DNA from 4 places in the Streptomyces sp. NBC_01283 genome. Region 2 is predicted to be linked to each of the others. Evidence: riboswitches for the same ligand, from Rfam matches in the RefSeq annotation. Region 2 holds a riboswitch; each other region holds the start of a gene.
The links. Region 2 has a riboswitch for cyclic di-AMP ahead of OG302_RS05945 (C40 family peptidase). Riboswitches for the same ligand answer to the same signal wherever they lie in the genome.

Region 1 (4,405 bases), 4.2 Mb from region 2:
TTGTACTTGGCGACGCGCTCGGAGCGGGCCGGGGCGCCGGTCTTGATCTGGCCGCAGTTGGTGGCGACGGCGAGGTCGGCGATGGTGACGTCCTCGGTCTCACCGGAGCGGTGCGACATCATGCACTTGAAGCCGCTGCGCTGGGCCATCTCGACGGCGTCCAGGGTCTCGGTCAGCGAGCCGATCTGGTTGACCTTCACCAGGAGGGCGTTCGCGGACTTCTCCTCGATGCCACGGGCCAGGCGCTCGGGGTTGGTGACGAACAGGTCGTCGCCCACGAGCTGGACCTTGTCGCCGAGCTTCTCGGTGATGACGTTCCAGCCGGCCCAGTCGTCCTCGAACAGCGGGTCCTCGATGGAGACGAGCGGGTACGAGGAGACGAGCTCCTCGTAGTACTCGGTCATCTCGGCGGCCGAGCGGGACTTGCCCTCGAACTCGTACTTGCCGTCCTTGTAGAACTCGGACGCGGCGACGTCGAGCGCGAGGCCGATCTGCTCGCCGGGGACGTAACCGGCCTGCTTGATCGCCTCGAGGATGAGGTCGAGCGCGGCGCGGTTGGAGTCCAGGTTCGGGGCGAAGCCGCCCTCGTCGCCCAGGCCGGTGGAGAGGCCCTTGTCCTTCAGGACCTTCTTCAGCGTGTGGTAGACCTCGGTGCCCCAGCGCAGGGCCTCGGAGAACGACTCGGCACCGATCGGCGCGATCATGAACTCCTGGATGTCGACGTTCGAGTCGGCGTGCGACCCGCCGTTCAGGATGTTCATCATCGGAACGGGCAGCAGGTGCGCGTTCGGGCCGCCGAGGTAGCGGAAGAGCGGGAGGTCGGAGGCCTCCGACGCGGCGTGCGCGACGGCCAGCGAGACGCCGAGGATGGCGTTGGCGCCGAGCGAGCCCTTGTTGTCGGTGGCGTCGAGGTCGAACATCGCCTGGTCGATCAGGCGCTGCTCGGTCGCGTCGTACCCGACGAGCTCCGGGCCGATCTGCTCGATGACGGCGAGGACGGCCTTCTCCACGCCCTTGCCCATGTAACGGTTGGGGTCACCGTCACGGAGTTCGATGGCCTCGAAAGCACCGGTGGACGCACCGGACGGAACGGCGGCACGACCCGTGCTGCCGTCGTCGAGGCCGACCTCGACCTCGACCGTGGGGTTGCCTCGGGAGTCCAGGATTTCCCGGGCTACGACGACGTCGATGGACGGCACGAGCATCTCCTTCTGGGATGTGACGCGGGTACGCGGGGCGTTGGCCTCGCGGACACGAGCCTAACCGGCTCCCGGACAAGAGCCAGCCGAGCGACCGCCCTGTGGACAAACCGAGAGCAAAATGTTTCCGAACGGAACAAAGCGTGGAGGGCAAAAGAACCCCGCCCCGGTGCGTACGGGGGATACGCGCACCGGGACGGGGTGGACCCGTGGGGACGGGGGTGGACCGGCAGTACCTGCGGGCGTCACCGGCTCCGTCGGTCGCGCCTCCGCCGGGGGGCGCGACCGCCAGGTGCCGCCTGCCTGCCTCCTCAGCTCTTAGCTGAGGTGCAGCTGCTGGCCCGGGTAGATCATGTCGGCGTTGTCGATGATGTCGCCGTTGAGCTTGTACACCTTGTGCCAGCCGCCCTTGACGTCCTTGGCCTCGGCGATCTTGGAGAGGGTGTCACCCTTCTTGACCTTGTACTCGCCGTCGCCCTTCTTGACCGTCTTGCCGGTCGGGGTCTCGACGGTCTTCTTGGACTCGGCCTTCGGCGCGGCCTCGGCCTTCTTGGGGGCCTGCTGCTGCGGCTGCTCGGTCTGCGCGCTGGGCTGGCTCTTCGGCTGCTCCTGGGTCTGCTGCGGGGCGCTCTCCTGCGCACCGCCACCCTCGTTGGAGGCGCCCGAGAGGCCGACGCCGCAGCTCGGCCAGGCACCCTTGCCCTGACCCGCGAGGACCTTCTCGCCGATCTCGATCTGCTGGGCCTTGGAGGCCTGGTCGGCGCTGGGCGCGTACTTCGTGCCGCCGTACGCGGCCCAGGTGGACGACGAGAACTGCAGGCCGCCCGTGTAGCCGTTACCGGTGTTGATCGACCAGTTGCCGCCCGACTCGCACTGGGCGACGGCGTCCCACTCGGAGTTCGTCGCGGCGGAGGCCTGGCCGGCCGCCATCAGCGGGGCCGCGACCGCGACACCGGTGACGCCGGCGAGCGTGGCGACACGGGTGGCCTTGGACGGACGGCGGTGCTTGCCCTTGCTGGAAAACAGCATGAGTGATCCCCTCACCGACGCCTGCGAGGTGAGCTGTCGGGTTCGGGCCAGTGAAGTTGCCCGGCCGCGCTTCCTGAGCGCGACTTAACCCCTAGCCGTTCCCGTCCGTGTGCCTCGCTCTCGCGATGCTCAACGGCCGGGCCCGGCGGAAACCTTGGGTCCCCCGCTCCTGCCTACGGCGCTTACGCGACGACTGTTCCCGAACGGCCGTTGGCAGGACTCGGCGTACCGACCGGCGGGGCCCGCTGTGGCGAGCGGTCCCGACCGTAGTCATGCGATCGGTCGAATTTCAAAGACGATCAGGGCTTCTGAGACCCATCTCTCACTTGCGCCAATTGGGACATCAAGCGCAAAGCGACTCACCAACTACCCCTACTTTTCGCCCAAATCGAGGCTCTGACCGGGGAGGATGAGATCGGGGTCGGAGCCGACCGACTTCTCGTTCTCGGCATACAGCTCGGTCCACCCGCCCTGCACGTCGAGGTCGTCGGCGATGGCCGAGAGGTTGTCGCCGGAGCGGACCGTGTACGTCCCGTCGGAGCCGTCCTGCTGACGCTCGTCGCCACGGGAGGCATGCCGGCCCGAACCCTCGCGGGAAGCGTCGCCGGACGGCTCGCCGTCCGCGCTGCCGCCGCGGTGGCGGCCCTCGCCCTCACCGGCGGAAGAGCCGGAGCCGGGCGAAGTGGCATCGTCACGCCCGGACTTGTCCGGGTCGCCGGACTTGGCCGAGTCACCCGACTTGCCGGACTCGTCGTGATTCTTGTCTCGTGACGTGTCATCGGAGTCGTCGGCGTCAGCATCGGCGTCGGCGTCATCGGTGCCGGGCCTCTCGGAAGACTTCTCCGAGCCCGAGGGCTTCTTCGAGGACCCGGCGTCGTCCGAGGGGTCGGCGGACTCGCTCGGCTCGTCCGGGTCCGCCTCATCGCCGGACCCGGTCGACTCCGACGGCTCGTCAGAAGGAATCGTCGTGATCGGGGCGCCCGGGTCTACGTCGGCCGCGGCACCGTCCTGGGTGAGACCGGCGATCGGCGCACAGCTCGGCCAGGCCTTGGTCCCCTGGTCGTCGAGGACCTTCTCGGCGACGGAGATCTGCTGCGAGCGGCTGGCCTGGTCGGCGCTCGGCGCGAAGTCGAGGCCGCCGTACTCCTCCCAGAGCTCCTGCGAGAACTGGAGCCCGCCGTAGTAGCCGTTGCCCGCGTCCGCGCTCCAGGATCCGCCGCTCTCGCACTCCGCGAGCTTGTCCCACGTGGCGGTGTCCGCCGCGCTCGCACTGGTGGCGCCGAGCAGCGGGATGGCGATGGCCGATCCTGCGACTCCTGCCGCGACGATCAGAGCCGGGGCCTGGCGGGGGCGTCGGTGACGACCATTGCCGGAGAGCATGCGGGTGCCTTTCGCGTGACTGGAGCGACGACTGCGGCACGGGAGGCCGAGTCGTCGTGAACGTAGCGGCAGTCGAACGCTTGTCACAAGTCGATGCAGCGGAGATCACGTGAAAGTCACAGTCTTGACGGCCTGTCAGCTGGACGGCGTTCCAGACGTCTGATATTTGCTCCGCTGTGCGGGTGTGAACTCCACGGGCAGCGTGCGGAGTCCGCGCATGATGAGGCCGCCACGCCATCTCTATCGAGGCTCTTCGCTCCAGATCTGTGTGAGCATCCCGGCGCGGAGCCGCCCCGTCACCGTGAGCCGAGGAAGTGTCGGCCGCCTGTATGCCTGCGACCCTCGCTCATCGGCGCCCGACACCGCCATCAACTCCGGCCACACCCCCCTTTTCCACCACGTGAGCTGGCGTTCCCTCATGGGGTTCATCGGTCCCCATGTATTCGGCATGTCGACCCAGGAGACTCCGTGACGGAGCCGGTGGAGCATGCCGCAGAATTGCTCGCGAATGTCGTACTTCGTAACGAAGTGCTTCTTTGCCTTCCCGGAGAAGTGGAGCCTGAGAACACTCAGCACCGTCTCCCACTCCTCGTCTGTGGGGTCCGGCGGAACCAGCGCCCCGGTTTCCCAGTGCCATTCGCTGACGGGGCACCTATTACCGGGCTTGCCTACGTCGGTCATGTCCCCGGGGACTACGTGCAGGTCGAACATGTCGAAGACTTCCTTACGCTCTGCGAGCGTCAGAGTCCTCAGCCGTTCCATGGCGCCATTCGCGATGTCCAACAGGTTGTGCGCGC
Region 2 (4,405 bases):
GCGCAGACTCCCCGGCTCAAGCGGCCTCATCCCCACCGGGGTGGCCGCCGTCCGCGCCACCATCTCCGGTACGACGGCGACACCGAGCCCCGCGCTGACCAGCGCACACACCAGTGCGTAGCCAGGAGTCTCGACCAGCACCGAGGGCGTCGCGCCGGCCCGGACGAGCGCGGACTCCACCCCCTGCCGGGACGGATGCTCAGGCGCCATGCTGATCAGCGGCTGCCCGGCGAGTTCGGTCAGGGGCAGCCGCGACGACGAGCTCGCGAGAGCGTGACCGGGCGAGGTCACCAGGACCAGCTCCTCGACCAGTACCGGCTCGGCGGTCACGGACGCGGGCAGCGGCACCGGATCCGCCGGTTCGTACGTGTGCGTCAGGGCGAGATCGACCTCACCGGCGGCCACGGCCGCGATGCCGAGCGGCGGTTCATAGGCCCGAACGGTCAGATCGACGTCCGGATGGGCGCGGCGGAACGCGGTCAGCGCGGGCGGCACCAACTGGATCCCGGCGGTGGTGAAGGTCCCCACGCGCAGCCTGCCGCCGGAAAGCCCCGCGAGCCTGGCCAGTTCGTGCCGGGCCTGCTCCATCTCGTCCAGGACCCGGCGCGCCCGCGCGAGCAGCAGCTCACCCGCGCCGGTCAGCCGTGCCCCGCGGTGATGCCGGACCAGGAGCGCGGTGCCCGCCTCCCGTTCGAGCTTGGCCAGCTGCTGGGAGAGGGCGGGCACGGTGTAGCCGAGACGCTCGGCGGCGCGGGTGATCGACCCGGCCTCGGAGACCGCCACCAGTGCGGCGAGCCGCGTCGGGTCGTACATGGTCGCTCCCGGTGCAGGAGCCGACGGGCGGTGCGGCTGTCCGTCGGCCGTGAGGCTAAACGACTGCTTAAGGCAGACCCAGGATATTCCACATACCTGCTGAAGGCAGAAGAACGGCAGGCTTGGCGCCATGGACGCACAACTGGTCGCCTTCACCGGAGTCGCCGCGGGCATGGTCGCCATGCCGGGCGCCGACTTCGCCGTCGTCGTGCGCAACGCCCTCGCATCCCGCCGCGCCGGAGTGACGTGCGCGATCGGTGTGGCGGGCGGGCTCCTGGTGCACACGGCGCTCGCGGTGGCCGGGGTCGCGGCGGTCCTCGCGGCGGTCCCCACGCTCTTCCGTGCGCTGCAGGCCGCGGGCGGGGCCTACGTGCTCTACCTCGGGTATCGCGCGCTGCGGTCGGCGGCGCGGCCCCTGGGGAGCTTCGGGACGGCGGACGGCGCGGAGGGGGCAGCGGTCGGGGGCAGCCTGCGGCAGGGCTTCTTCACCAACGCCCTCAACCCGAAGGCACCCATCACGTTCCTCAGCGTGCTGCCGCAGTTCGTGCCCGCGGGCAGCCCCGCGATGCCCAGGACTCTGCTGCTCGCGTCCATCATCGTGGCCCTCGCCCTGGTGTGGTTCCCGGTCGTCGCGCTCCTGGTCGACCGGCTCGGCCGCTGGCTGCGCAAGCCGCGCACGGCCCGTGCGATCGAGGGCGGCACGGGCGTCGCGCTCAGCGTGCTGGGCGCGGTGCTCCTCATCGAGGCCCTGTTGGCCTGACGTCGTCCGGCGTGTCCGATCCTGTGGCCTCGGCGCCATCAGTGCCCTCGTCCTTGCTCGCGCGGCGCAGCAGCAGGGGGAGCACTCCCCACAGGCCCGCGCACACCAGGAGCGTGCCCGCGCTCGCGATGATCCCGCCGGTCCTGCCCACCGCCACGTCCACCACCAGGAGCACGGAACCGGCGAGCGCGAACATCAGGACCCCCATACCGAGGACGGCGAGGCGGGACGAGACCCGCACGATCCGCGGCTTGGAGTGCTGCCCGAAGAGCGACCGGTGCACGGCGGCGGGAGCCGTGAACAGCGCCGCGGCGAGGACGGCAAGGAGCAGCGTGGTCACGTAGGTGGCGCGCTGCACGGTGTCGAGCGAGGCGAAGCGCTCGGTGAAGGCAAGCGTCAACAGGAACGCGAAGAGGATCTGCACCCCGGCCTGAGTGACCCGCAGTTCCTGGAGGATCTCCGCGAAATTGCGGTCGGCGCGTTCGAAGCGTGTCTCGTTGCGGGGCGCGTCGCCTGCCGTGGAGGAGCTGTTGTTTTCGGCCATGGCGCACGAGTATCCGCGTCGGCGCCCTGTACGCCCGGCGGGCGCGCCGATCGGCGGGCCGGGCGGGAGCCACGCGGGGGCAGTCCGGGCGGTGGCGGTGGCGGGGGTTGGTGAGCCCCCGCCACCGCCGTCCTGCAGCCGACGGCCGGTGACGGGCGATCAGCGCACCCTGCCGTACCAGACGCTCTTGGTCCAGATCTTCTCGAGCCGCACCACGGTGTTCGACTTGGGGGCGTGCCAGATCCGGCCCTTACCGGCGTAGATGCCGACGTGGTAGACGTTCCGGCCGGAGTGGAAGAAGACCAGGTCGCCGCGGACGCGGTTGGAGGCGGAGATGTGGCGGGTCTTGTTGTACTGCTGTGCCGCGGTGCGGGGGAGCTTCTTGCCCGCGCGCTTGAACGAGTAGAGGGTCAGACCCGAGCAGTCGAACCGACGCGGCCCCGTCGCTCCGTAGCGGTACGGAGCGCCCTTCTTGGAGGCGGCGATCTTGAGCGCCTTCGTTCCGTGCGTCGCGGCCTCCGCTTCCGACGTGAGCCCTGGGCCCACGAGGGTGCCGCCCACGACGGCGAGCGTGAGGGCCGATACGGAACCGGCCCTGGTCAGCAGCGACGGAACATGATTCAGCGCAGTCATGCGCAACCCTTCGTCAACCGCCTGTGAAGGATGACCTGTCGGATTCGGGCTGACAAAGTTGCCCGGCCGCGTGTGCGGCTTCACCCCAAGGGCCGTGGTCCGGACTCTCCGGACCGACCCGTCATGCCTGGGTCCTCCACTCCTGCCGATGCACCGATGTCGACCGGTCATCCGGGTGGCGGCAGGACTCGGCGTCCGCCCGGACCGCCCCGCCGCTGTGGCGGGGGCTTGTCGTCGGAAGGGATCTTGACCCGTGAAGGGCAGGAATTCCGAGCCGAAACGGCGTTTTGTGAGGCTCCTCACGGCTGAACCGTTCGGGTGGACAAGGTCGGATACGGGATCAGGTCAAGGCGCCGGACGATCGTTCGACCAGCACCGGAACGAGGAATTCCGCCCCCCGCGTACACATCTGACGCAACTGAAGACGGCTTCAAGAACGACGATCGTCTACGCCGAACGAGGTAGCCCGTTTGGTTCGTTTGAACCCGGCCCCGGACGGCTCGGAGGCCGGGCGACGGGATGACGGGTGCTCAGGAGCGTGGAGTGACGGGTCTTCAGGACGCCGACGGTGGCGGCACGGTGACCCGCCCGGCCCGCCGCTCCCCGTCGAGCACCCGCAGCGCCCTGGCCAGCGTCGGCGCGTGCACGGCGCTCTCACCTCGCTGGTGCATGAGCGTCAGCGCGTCCAGGAGGGCGGCCGCCCTGCCGACCAGGGCCTGGGCGGCGCGCAGTCCGCCGTACGTGTCCGAGGCGCGGGCGGGGTTGATCCGGCCCACCAGGTCGACCACTTCGAGGTACCGGTCGATCAACTCGCCCTCGGCGCGGGTGAGTGCGGGCAGCGGGGGAAGTTCGGGCGGCAGCACCGGCGGTTCACCCCACGTCCGGGGTGCGCGGGGACGACTTGCGGCTCGCGATGATCCGGTCGACCAGGCCGTACTCAACTGCCTCGGCCGCACTGAGGATCTTGTCCCGCTCGATGTCGGCCGCGATCCGTTCCGCGCTCTGGCCCGTGTGCTGAACGAGCAGCCTCTCCAGTTGCGCGCGCGTGCGCAGGAGTTCGTCGGCCTGGATCGCCAGGTCGGACGTCTGGCCGTGGATGGGCTCGGCGAGCGAGGGCTGGTGGATCAGCACCCGGGCGCCGGGCAGCGCGAACCTCTTGCCGGGGGTGCCCGAGGCCAGCAGGACGGCGGCCGATGAGGCGGCCTGCCCGAGACAGGTCGTCTCCACGTCGCAGGTGACGAACCGGATCGTGTCGTAGATCGCGGTCATCGCGCTGAACGAGCCGCCGGGCGAGTTGATGTAGAGCGAGATGTCGCGGTCGGGTGCCAGATATTCGAGGTGCATGAACTGCGCCATCACGTCGTTGGCCGACGTGTCGTCGATCGGCGTCCCCAAGAAGACGATGCGCTCCTCGAGCAGCTTCGAGTACGGATCGAGGGTCCGCTGCCCCGCGCTGGTGCGCTCGGGGAACTCGGGCAGGACATAGCGGGCGAACGGTCGGTTCATGGCACGTCTCTCCTCTACCGGGGTCGGCTGCTCCCCAAGGCTTCCTGTAAAAAATGTACAGGATGTACGTAACAGTGTGGTGAGGAGCATGTTCGGGTGATCAGCCGGAGTCAACAGTCGCGCCGCGTTTCAGCCGCTCGCTGAAAGCG
Region 3 (4,405 bases), 7.6 Mb from region 2:
ACGAGAGGGAGAGGCCATGCCGGAGCCTGCACACTCAGAAGAGCCCCTCGCCGGGAAGGGCGCCGAGCACCCACGGGGCCCGCACCCGTCGCTGCCCCGGCTCCCGCTGCCGGCCACGGTCGACACCGTGCCGGACGGCACGCGGGTGAGCGTCATCGTGCGCGGAGAACTCGACCTCGAAACCGGCGAACGGCTCCGGCCCGACCTGCTCCACGCCCTGAGCGGATCGGCCGAGGGCATCGACCTGTATCTGAGTGAAGTGACGTTCTGCGATTGCTCGGGGACGAACCTGCTGCTCGACCTGCGCCGACTGGCGCTGCGGGACGGCAAGACCGTGGCAGTGCTCTCGACCAGTACCGCGGTTGAGCGGATGTTCGACCTGACTGCCACCCATGACCTGTTCGTGCCGCCCGAGTTGTCCGGGCCTCCCGCCTCCGACGGCGAGAAGGAGATCGGGCCTGCCGACAGCGAAACAGAGTCCGCCAAGGATTCCGAGGAGAGCCTGCGGACCGTCATCTCCCAGTTGCGACGGGCCATGCAGACCCGTCCGACCATCGACCTGGCCCGCGGCATCCTAATGTCCGTCTTCGGCCTGAGCCCCGAAGCGTCCTGGGAAGTACTCGTCACGGCCTCGCAGAACACCAACACAAAGCTCCACCACCTGGCCGAGAACTTGGTGGGAACCGTGCAGGGAACCGACCTGCCCGAGGCCGTGCAGAAGCAACTCGCGGCCGCCGTAGCCAAAGCGAACAAGGCGAACAAAGTTGATGGCGAGGACGAGGCGAGCAATGCTCCGCAGCCGGGTCCTCCTAACGCCACCTCGCTGCTGCCGAACTTCCCGCCAACGCCGGACCATGCCTCCGAGTTCACGCCAGAGTTCCCACCAGAAGGGCAGGTTCAGGCTCCTCCGGGTGCCACATGAACCGTCCATAGCGGCGTATCCATGTCCAACCGCGCCTATTCTTCAGCCCGGTTGAAGTGCTTCCGCAGGCAATGCCAAAATCCTGGCCGCACAGTCGAGTTGAAGTACACCCGCCGAGCGAGTGCGGACGAGAGCGGACGAGAGCGGAAATGCACGCACGGGAACTGACCGCCCCCTCCGGGCCCCGAAGGTGCACGCATCGCAGGCACGCGCTGCCCATCGAAGTCGATATGCCCCTTATCGGCAGCTCAGCGAACTTCGCACCATGTCCATCTTGCCCAGTAAAAACCCCTTCCCGCATTATTAATGACGCATCGAGCCCACTGTCCGCATTGCGCGATTCTTATGTGAAATAGCGCGATCCGATACGCCCCCGATCCGCACTGCGACCTGCGCCTCTGTCAGTGGAATGGGTCACATCGGCAGTTGTGGGGCCTCAAGAGACGTCGAGCGCACTTCCGCTCCACGCAAAGAAAGTTGGGGCTTTTCGATCAAAGAATGTGATGGGTTCCGGGCGTCGGATAATGGCCTCACCCATTCCCTCTGCAAATTCGGCTCTTGTTCCGTTCGGGCTTTCTCGCCTAACGTCACCGTCAATCCGGATGGAACGCCGAATCCTGCCGCTGTCCGGAAACCCTTCCCATCACTCACTTTCGCTCGGCAGGAGCGGGGGACCCAGGTAAGCCGCCGATCCGGATTCCGGAACGGCTCGGGGTGAAGTCGCATGCGCAGTGCGACCGGACATCTCCCGTCCGAACCCGACAGCTCACCTCGTAGGCGACGGAGAGGAATTCGTCATGCCTGCAAAGGGAAAGCACCGCCGCCCCAAGTCCAGCTCACTCAGCCGGGGGCTCGCCGTCGCGGGAACCGGCGGGGCCGTGCTCGTTCTCCCGGTGCTCGGCGCCACCGCCGCCACCGCGGCGCCGGCCGGGACGGCCGCCAAGCCCGCCGCGGCCCCGAAGACGTACGTCGTCGCCGCGGGCGACTCCCTCGCCAAGATCGCCCGGGAGCACTCCGTGAGCGGCGGCTGGAAGAAGCTGTACGAGGACAACCGCAGCGCCCTCGGCAACGACCCGAAGCTGATCCACCCCGGCGTCAAGCTCACCCTCGGCTCCCCGGCCGCGTCCGCCGAGCGAGCGGACCGCTCCGAGCGCGATGACACGCTCACCGCCAAGCCCGCCGTGGCCCCGGCGGCGAAGTCCTACACCGACGACCTCGACGGCTGGATCAAGGAATCGCTGGACATCATGGCCCAGCGCGGCATCCCCGGTACCTACGAGGGCATCCACCGCAACGTCATACGCGAGTCCTCCGGCAACCCGCTGGCCATAAACAACTGGGACTCCAACGCCGTCGCCGGAACCCCGTCGAAGGGGCTCCTGCAGGTCATCGCCCCCACGTTCGACGCGTACCACGTCCCCGGCACGTCGTCGGACAGCTTCGACCCGGTCGCCAACATCACTGCCGCCTGCAACTACGCGGCAGACCGGTACGGCTCGATCGACAACGTCAACGGCCCGTACTGAGCCGTACTGGACCGCATCCGGTCCCGTCCGCCCTGAGCCCCGGCACCCCAGGTGTCCGGGGCTCAGGCCCGTTCGAATCCACCACCGGTCCCTGCATCACCGGCTCTTGCACCGCCGGCTCTCGGAAACCCGGCTCCTGACCGGCCGTCATGCGCCCGCCGTCCACGTGCGCGCATCCGCGTCAGGTGCCGTCGTCGCCGAGCACCCGTCGCACCGCCTGCTGTGCCTCGTAGAAGTCGGCGTCGGACACTCCCGGGTCGTCCTCGACCTGGTCGAGCCACTCCGAGATCTCCTCGGCCGTCCACAGGTCGAAGCCCTTCGGAATGTCCAGGGTCGAGGTGTTCGCGCGCAGCTGCTCGGCGGCAGCCGCTTCCTTGACGCTACGTGTGCTCACTTCGATCATCGCGTCTCTCCCTTCCGCATGGGGCACCGGACGGGCGACCCTGCCAGACGCCTCCCGGGAATGTCCAACCCGTCGCTCGGGCGTTCGCCTCCCGGAGTCGTGGCCGCCTTCTCCGGCCCGGGTTCCCAGAGGGACACCGCCGTGTCACACGCCGGTGTCCCTCTGCCGCGGGGGCGCGGTGGGGCGGATCCGTCGCAGCGCCGGGCGCGGCGGGTCGCCGCCCTCTGCGAACTCCACGGCCGGGACGTTCAGCAGCTCGGACATGCCGGGGAAGAGGCCCGGGAGGGTGCTGTCGTCGGCGTGGACCGGGCCGCCGTCGCGGCTTCGGTGCGCGGTGGCGTGGGCGGCCCCCAGCTCCATCACGTACTTACCCGGCTCCCGGCCCGCCGCCGCCTGGCGGGCGCGGTCGCCCGTCACGACCTGCTCGGCGTACGTGTTCATGGCCGCCGCCCTGCGGTGGTGCTTGTCCTGCAACGGGCCGCGGAGCCGCGCCGGCCTGCCGTCGATGCCCCGGACGCGGACACGGCGGGTGCGGGCGGCCTCCAGAAAGGCCGACAGGCCGGGGTTCAGATCCCTGATGCTGTCGTATCTCTCGGTGAACTGGCCCAGCGCCGCGGACATCTCCCCCGTGCTCAGGTACTTGTCGACGTCCGCCTGGTGGGAGTCGTCCCGCAGCGTCTCCAGGTACACGGTCGTCACTCCCTTCGCCTTGAGCCCGGCCAGGTTGGTGATCAGGAAGCTCCAGACCGGGTTGCGGTTGTGCTCGCCGCCCACGATGACCCCGTCGTGCTCCGCGAGCAGACCCTCCACCCCCTCGATCATGCTCTCGACGGCAGCGAGCTTGGTGTCGACCCGGCCGGCGAAGCCCGGATCGCTGCCGTCCGCTTCGTGGGCCCGGCCCAACGCGGCCGCATCGGCGGACAGTTGGCGGTCCCGGTCCTCCTGCCCGCGCCACTAGCGAGCCGTCTGCCCGTCCCTGTGCCCCATGCTCTCCAGGATCTCGTTGTGCTGCACCTGACCGGGCTGCCCGTACTGTTCGTGCAGCCCGGCCGCGGACAGGGCGTTACGGAGTTCGGGGTTCTGCTCGTTGAGGGCTCTGCGGATCTTCGAGGATCGACAGGCGCTGCTTCTTTCGGTCGCGCTCGAAGACCGGGTGGCCCTCCGCCTCTTTCTCGATCAGGTCCCAGTCCTCCTTCTCGGTGACCTGGTTGGGTGTCCGTTCCTTCTTCTTCGAGTCGCGGGGCCCTCGGACGAGCAGTGCCGGTCCGGCGGGGTGGCGGTGCAGTTCCTCCTGAGTGATGCGCTGCACCGGCCACGCCCTGCTCGTCATCCGCTGCACCGCCGTGCGGCGGGCCTACGCGGGGCGCGGCGCGTCGTCCGCGTGCCCCGCGGGCTTCTCCTCGTTACTGCGCATGACGACTCCGTCGGTGGTCCGGTCACTCGGTCTCCACCGTGATTCGGCGCTTCGGTCCGCGAAAGAGCGGTACGGGCGGCGGCGGAGGCAGACCCCGGGGCGTAAAGGGCACATCGCCGGGCGGGATGCGTCCCCGCCAC
Region 4 (4,405 bases), 3.6 Mb from region 2:
GCGGCGGCAAGGTGCAGCGCGACATGGGGCCCGACACCGAGGTCGGCCTCAACCACCTGCGGGACCGGCTGAAGCTGGACCTGCCGGAGACGGAGCGGCTCACCCGGAAGCAGCGGCCCGAGGGCACGGACGATCTGTTCGTGGCCTGGGAGACGCTGACGCACGCCGAGAACACGTGAGCGGCGGCCCTCGTTCGCCGGTGGTTCTCAACCGGTTCGCTTTCACTCCCTCTGATGGCGTAGAGTTGCATTCAACGGCGCGGGGTGGAGCAGCTCGGTAGCTCGCTGGGCTCATAACCCAGAGGTCGCAGGTTCAAATCCTGTCCCCGCTACTAAAGACCGAAGGCCCGGATCCAGAAATGGATCCGGGCCTTCGGTGTTTTCCACCGCAGGATCCTTCTACCGGGGGTTTCCACCGCAGCTTTTCGTCGTAACCCGGTCGGCCCACACCGGTCGCCCCGTGCCGCCGCTCCGGGAACCCTGGACGAGTGGGGCAGCGAGGAGGAAGTGGCGGGGGCGGCGGCAGGCGTCCCGATGTCCGGCACGAGCGGGCGCTCGTGCGGACCCTCCCCCTGCTGCTCATCGTCGTCGGGGTGGTCTACGACCTGACGACCCCGCCGGAGTTCACCGCCTCGCCGCTCTTCACCGCGGCCCCGCTCATCGCCGCACCCTTCTACTCGCTGCTCAGCACCGCCCTCATCGGCACCGGCTCCTGCGCCGCCGTGCTCGCCCTGCATTTCAAGACCGACACCAGCACCGACGTCGAGGCCGTCACCGAGCTGATCACGGTGGTGACCGTCGCCGTCCTCGCCGTCCTCATCAACCGCGTCGTACGCCGCAGCGACAAGCAGCTCGCCTCCGCCCGCTCCATCTCCGAGGCCGCCCAGCGCGCCGTGCTGCCGCAGCCGGACCCCAGGATCGGCGGGCTCGACATCGCCGCGCGGTACGAGGCGGCGGAGGCCGACGCGTTCATCGGGGGCGATCTGTACGCCGTGCAGGAGACCCCGCACGGCGTACGCGTCATCGTCGGCGACGTACGGGGGAAGGGCATGGGCGCGGTGGCGGCCGTCGCCGTCGTGATCGGGGCGTTCCGGGAGGCCGCCGAGCAGGAGGCCACGCTGGAGGCCGTGGCCCAGCGCCTGGAGCGGGCCCTTGCGCGCGAGGGCACGCGGCGCGACGGGCTCGACGCCTTCGAGGGCTTCACCACCGCCGTGCTCGCCGAGATCCCGCACGGCGACGGTCTCGTGCGGCTCATCAACCGCGGGCACCCGGGTCCGCTGCTCCTGCGCGGCGACGGGCGGCTGTGCGTCCTGTCCGCCACCGAGCCCGCGCTGCCGCTCGGGATGGGGGAGCTAGGCGCCTGGCCGGACCGTGCGGACGAGACGGAGTTCCCGCCGGGGGCGATGCTGCTGCTCTACACCGACGGGCTCTCCGAGGCGCGTGACGTCCGGGGCGAGTTCTACGATCCCGCGGCCCGGCTCGGCGGCCGGATCTTCCCGGGCCCCGGCGGCCCGGACGCGCTCCTGTCGACGCTCGTCGAGGAAGTGCGGCGGCACACCGGGGGAGGCGGCACCGACGACATGGCGTTGCTCGCGGTGCGGCGGCCCGTGTCACCGGCCGTGACGGAAGGACACCACTCCGCATAACACCTGACGAGCTGTCAAGGAGATGTGAAGCTCCGGTGTGTGAAGAAGTGGGGTCAACTCGCCCCGTTCGCAACCCCCGTGTCCCGATAAGTACAGGGTGTGGGCGTTAACGATCAGCCGGAACAGCTTGGAATACGACCCCGCTGTCTATTAACGTTCGATAACGCAGCGCGGTCGTCCCAGCCGTCACTCGAGTCGGCTCCGCGCGCACGCGCCTAATCCCGAAAGGGAGCCGGGGAACCACTAATTGGGGTGAATCGGGCATCTGTGCATCCGTGCCAGATGTTCGTAGGAGACCTTCCTGCTCCGAACCCGTCAGCTAACCCGGTAGGCGAGAAGGAAGGAAAGGAGTGCGCCCCCGTGGCGTCCAACCGCCCTGCCCCCCAAGGCGCGTACGTACCGAATGACGACGATTTCGGTGGGTACGACGATGATTCCTGGGAGGAATGGAACCCCACCGAGGAGTCCATTCGTCCCGTCCGCGGCAGGCACCGCGTGCACAAGCGGGGCGGCGGCGGACTTGCCCGCAGCTCCACGGTTCTCGGCGTAGGTGTCATCGCCGCCGTCGGCGCGGGCGGCATCGCCACCGCGCAGGGCGGCAAGCCCCCGGTCTCCATCGCGATGCCGGACATGTCGGCCGTCACGGACTCGCTGCCGGAGGCCAAGTCGCTGCCGGGCGTGGGGTCCCTGATATCCGACGACTCGTCCGGCTCCGGTTCCGCGGACAACGCCGTGACGACCGCCGCCGCACCCCTCTCCGCCGCGGGACTCAGCACCGCCGACACCGAGCAGGGCACCACGGACGCGGGCGAGGCGCTGCGGGCCCGCATCATGGAGCAGGCCGAGAACCAGCAGGACCAGGCGGACGCCGCGGTCCAGAAGGCGGCCGAAGAAGCCGCCGTCAAGCAGGCCGCCGAGCAGGCCGCCGCCAAGCAGACCGCGGCCGAGAAGAAGATCGCCGCCGAGAAGGCCGCCGCGAAGAAGAAGGCCGAGGCGGAGGCCAAGAAGAAGGCCGAGGCCGAGCGCCTGGCCAAGCTCGCGAAGAGCTACACCCTCCCGGTCGCCTCGTACACGCTCACCGGCACCTTCGGCCAGCCCGGCTCCATGTGGTCCTCCGGCTACCACACCGGCCTGGACTTCGCGGCGCCGACGGGCACGCCCATCAAGGCGATCCACTCCGGCACCATCAAGGAAGCGGGCTGGGCGGGGGCGTACGGCTACCGCACGGTCCTCGAACTGGACGACGGCACCGAGCTCTGGTTCTGCCACCAGTCCTCGATGAACGTCAGTGCCGGCCAGAAGGTCACCACCGGCGAGGTCATCGGCCGCGTCGGCGCGACCGGCAACGTCACCGGCGCCCACCTCCACCTGGAGGTCCACCCGGGCGGCGACGCCACCGGGGTCGACCCCGCGGCATGGCTGCGCGGCAAGGGCCAGTCGCTCTGAGGTAACCCAGAACCCCGGCGGTCCTGGCGACAACCCCCCGACGCCAGGGCTGCCGGTTCGGCATGTGCGGACGGCCTGCCTAGGTGCGGGCCGCTCTCCGGAATGTTGCAGTCCGTAAGGGCGTTGATCCCCTTATGACTTCTCTCCGCAAGCTTGGCTCGTCCGACCTCGAGGTCTTCCCGCTCGCCCTGGGCGGCAACGTCTTCGGCTGGACGGCCGACGAGGCGCAGTCCTTCAGCGTGCTCGACGCCTACACCGCCGCCGGCGGCAACTTCATCGACACCGCCGACGTCTACTCGGCCTGGGTGCCCGGCAACAAGGGCGGCGAGTCCGAGACCGTACTCGGCAGCTGGCTCGCCGCGCGCGGCAACCGCTCCGACGTCGTGCTCGCCACCAAGGTCGGCGCCCACCCCGATTACAAGGGCCTGTCCGCCAACACCATCAAGTCCGGTGCCGAGGAGTCGCTGCGCCGCCTGGGCACCGACTACATCGACCTCTACTACACGCACTACGACGACCCGACCGTCTCGGTCGAGGAGATCATCGGTGCGCTCGACGACCTGGTGACGTCCGGCAAGGTGCGCGCGATCGCCGCCTCGAACGTGACCCCCGAGCGGCTCCAGGAGTTCCTCGACTTCTCCGACTGCGAGGGCCTGGCGCGCTACTCGGTGCTGCAGCCGCACTACAACCTCGTCTCGCGCGACACGTACGAGGGCCCGCTGGAGCAGGTCGCCTCGCGCTCCGGCCTGGCCGCCGTCCCGTACTACGCGCTCGCCTCCGGCTTCCTGACCGGCAAGTACCGCCCGGGTGCGCAGGTCGACAGCGCGCGGGCCGAGGGCGCGGGCAAGCACCTGGCCACCGACCGCGGCCTGCGGGTGCTCGCCGCCCTGGACGAGGTCGCCCAGGCGCACGACGCCGAACTCGCGACTGTGGCCCTCGCGTGGCTCGCGGCGCAGCCGACGGTGGCGGCGCCCCTCGCCTCGGCCCGTACGGTCGAGCAGCTGCCCGCGCTGCTCGCGGTGGGGGAGCTCGAACTGACGGAGGCCGAGGTGTCGGCGCTGACGGCGGCTTCCGCCTAGCCCCGGTAGGGGTTGTAGGCGGGGTAGGGCATCGCCGGCTGGGCGTACGGATATCCGTAGGGGGGCTGCTGCGAGTAGGGCTGCTGCGGATACGGCTGGGGATGCGGATAGGGCTGGGGATACGGCTGGCGGTACCCGTGCTGCGGCGGTATCGGTACGAGTACCGGTGCCGTCGCCTGTGCCGCGTAGGCGAGGGCGGGCCGCGCGGCCTCGCGGCGCTCCCACAGGGCGTTCA

Region 1: it holds a riboswitch for cyclic di-AMP, as region 2 does, so the genes downstream of both, OG302_RS24875 (transglycosylase family protein) here and OG302_RS05945 (C40 family peptidase) in region 2, are expected to answer to the same signal.
Region 3: it holds a riboswitch for cyclic di-AMP, as region 2 does, so the genes downstream of both, OG302_RS40205 (transglycosylase SLT domain-containing protein) here and OG302_RS05945 (C40 family peptidase) in region 2, are expected to answer to the same signal.
Region 4: it holds a riboswitch for cyclic di-AMP, as region 2 does, so the genes downstream of both, OG302_RS22490 (M23 family metallopeptidase) here and OG302_RS05945 (C40 family peptidase) in region 2, are expected to answer to the same signal.

Annotation. Positions count from the first base shown of each region.
Region 1 covers NZ_CP108430.1:5,442,939-5,447,343, reverse strand. The annotation lists gene eno (phosphopyruvate hydratase) at 1-1,205, opposite strand, end outside; gene OG302_RS24875 (transglycosylase family protein) at 1,518-2,228, opposite strand; cyclic di-AMP (ydaO/yuaA leader) riboswitch at 2,232-2,419, opposite strand; gene OG302_RS24870 (transglycosylase family protein) at 2,601-3,608, opposite strand; gene OG302_RS24865 (recombinase family protein) at 3,849-4,405, opposite strand, start outside.
Region 2 covers NZ_CP108430.1:1,258,908-1,263,312, reverse strand. The annotation lists gene OG302_RS05960 (LysR family transcriptional regulator) at 1-813, opposite strand, end outside; gene OG302_RS05955 (LysE family translocator) at 944-1,573, shown strand; gene OG302_RS05950 (DUF6328 family protein) at 1,551-2,117, opposite strand; gene OG302_RS05945 (C40 family peptidase) at 2,277-2,750, opposite strand; cyclic di-AMP (ydaO/yuaA leader) riboswitch at 2,754-2,925, opposite strand; gene OG302_RS05940 (hypothetical protein) at 3,305-3,613, opposite strand; gene OG302_RS05935 (ATP-dependent Clp protease proteolytic subunit) at 3,621-4,256, opposite strand.
Region 3 covers NZ_CP108430.1:8,895,937-8,900,341, reverse strand. The annotation lists gene OG302_RS40210 (ANTAR domain-containing protein) at 128-922, shown strand; cyclic di-AMP (ydaO/yuaA leader) riboswitch at 1,521-1,715, shown strand; gene OG302_RS40205 (transglycosylase SLT domain-containing protein) at 1,720-2,448, shown strand; gene OG302_RS40200 (hypothetical protein) at 2,630-2,851, opposite strand; gene OG302_RS40195 (hypothetical protein) at 2,996-3,754, opposite strand; gene OG302_RS40190 (hypothetical protein) at 3,915-4,181, opposite strand.
Region 4 covers NZ_CP108430.1:4,907,133-4,911,537, forward strand. The annotation lists gene OG302_RS22475 (alginate lyase family protein) at 1-179, shown strand, start outside; tRNA gene OG302_RS22480 (tRNA-Met) at 258-331, shown strand; gene OG302_RS22485 (PP2C family protein-serine/threonine phosphatase) at 488-1,645, shown strand; cyclic di-AMP (ydaO/yuaA leader) riboswitch at 1,848-1,994, shown strand; gene OG302_RS22490 (M23 family metallopeptidase) at 2,006-3,091, shown strand; gene OG302_RS22495 (aldo/keto reductase) at 3,226-4,170, shown strand; gene OG302_RS22500 (PrsW family intramembrane metalloprotease) at 4,167-4,405, opposite strand, start outside.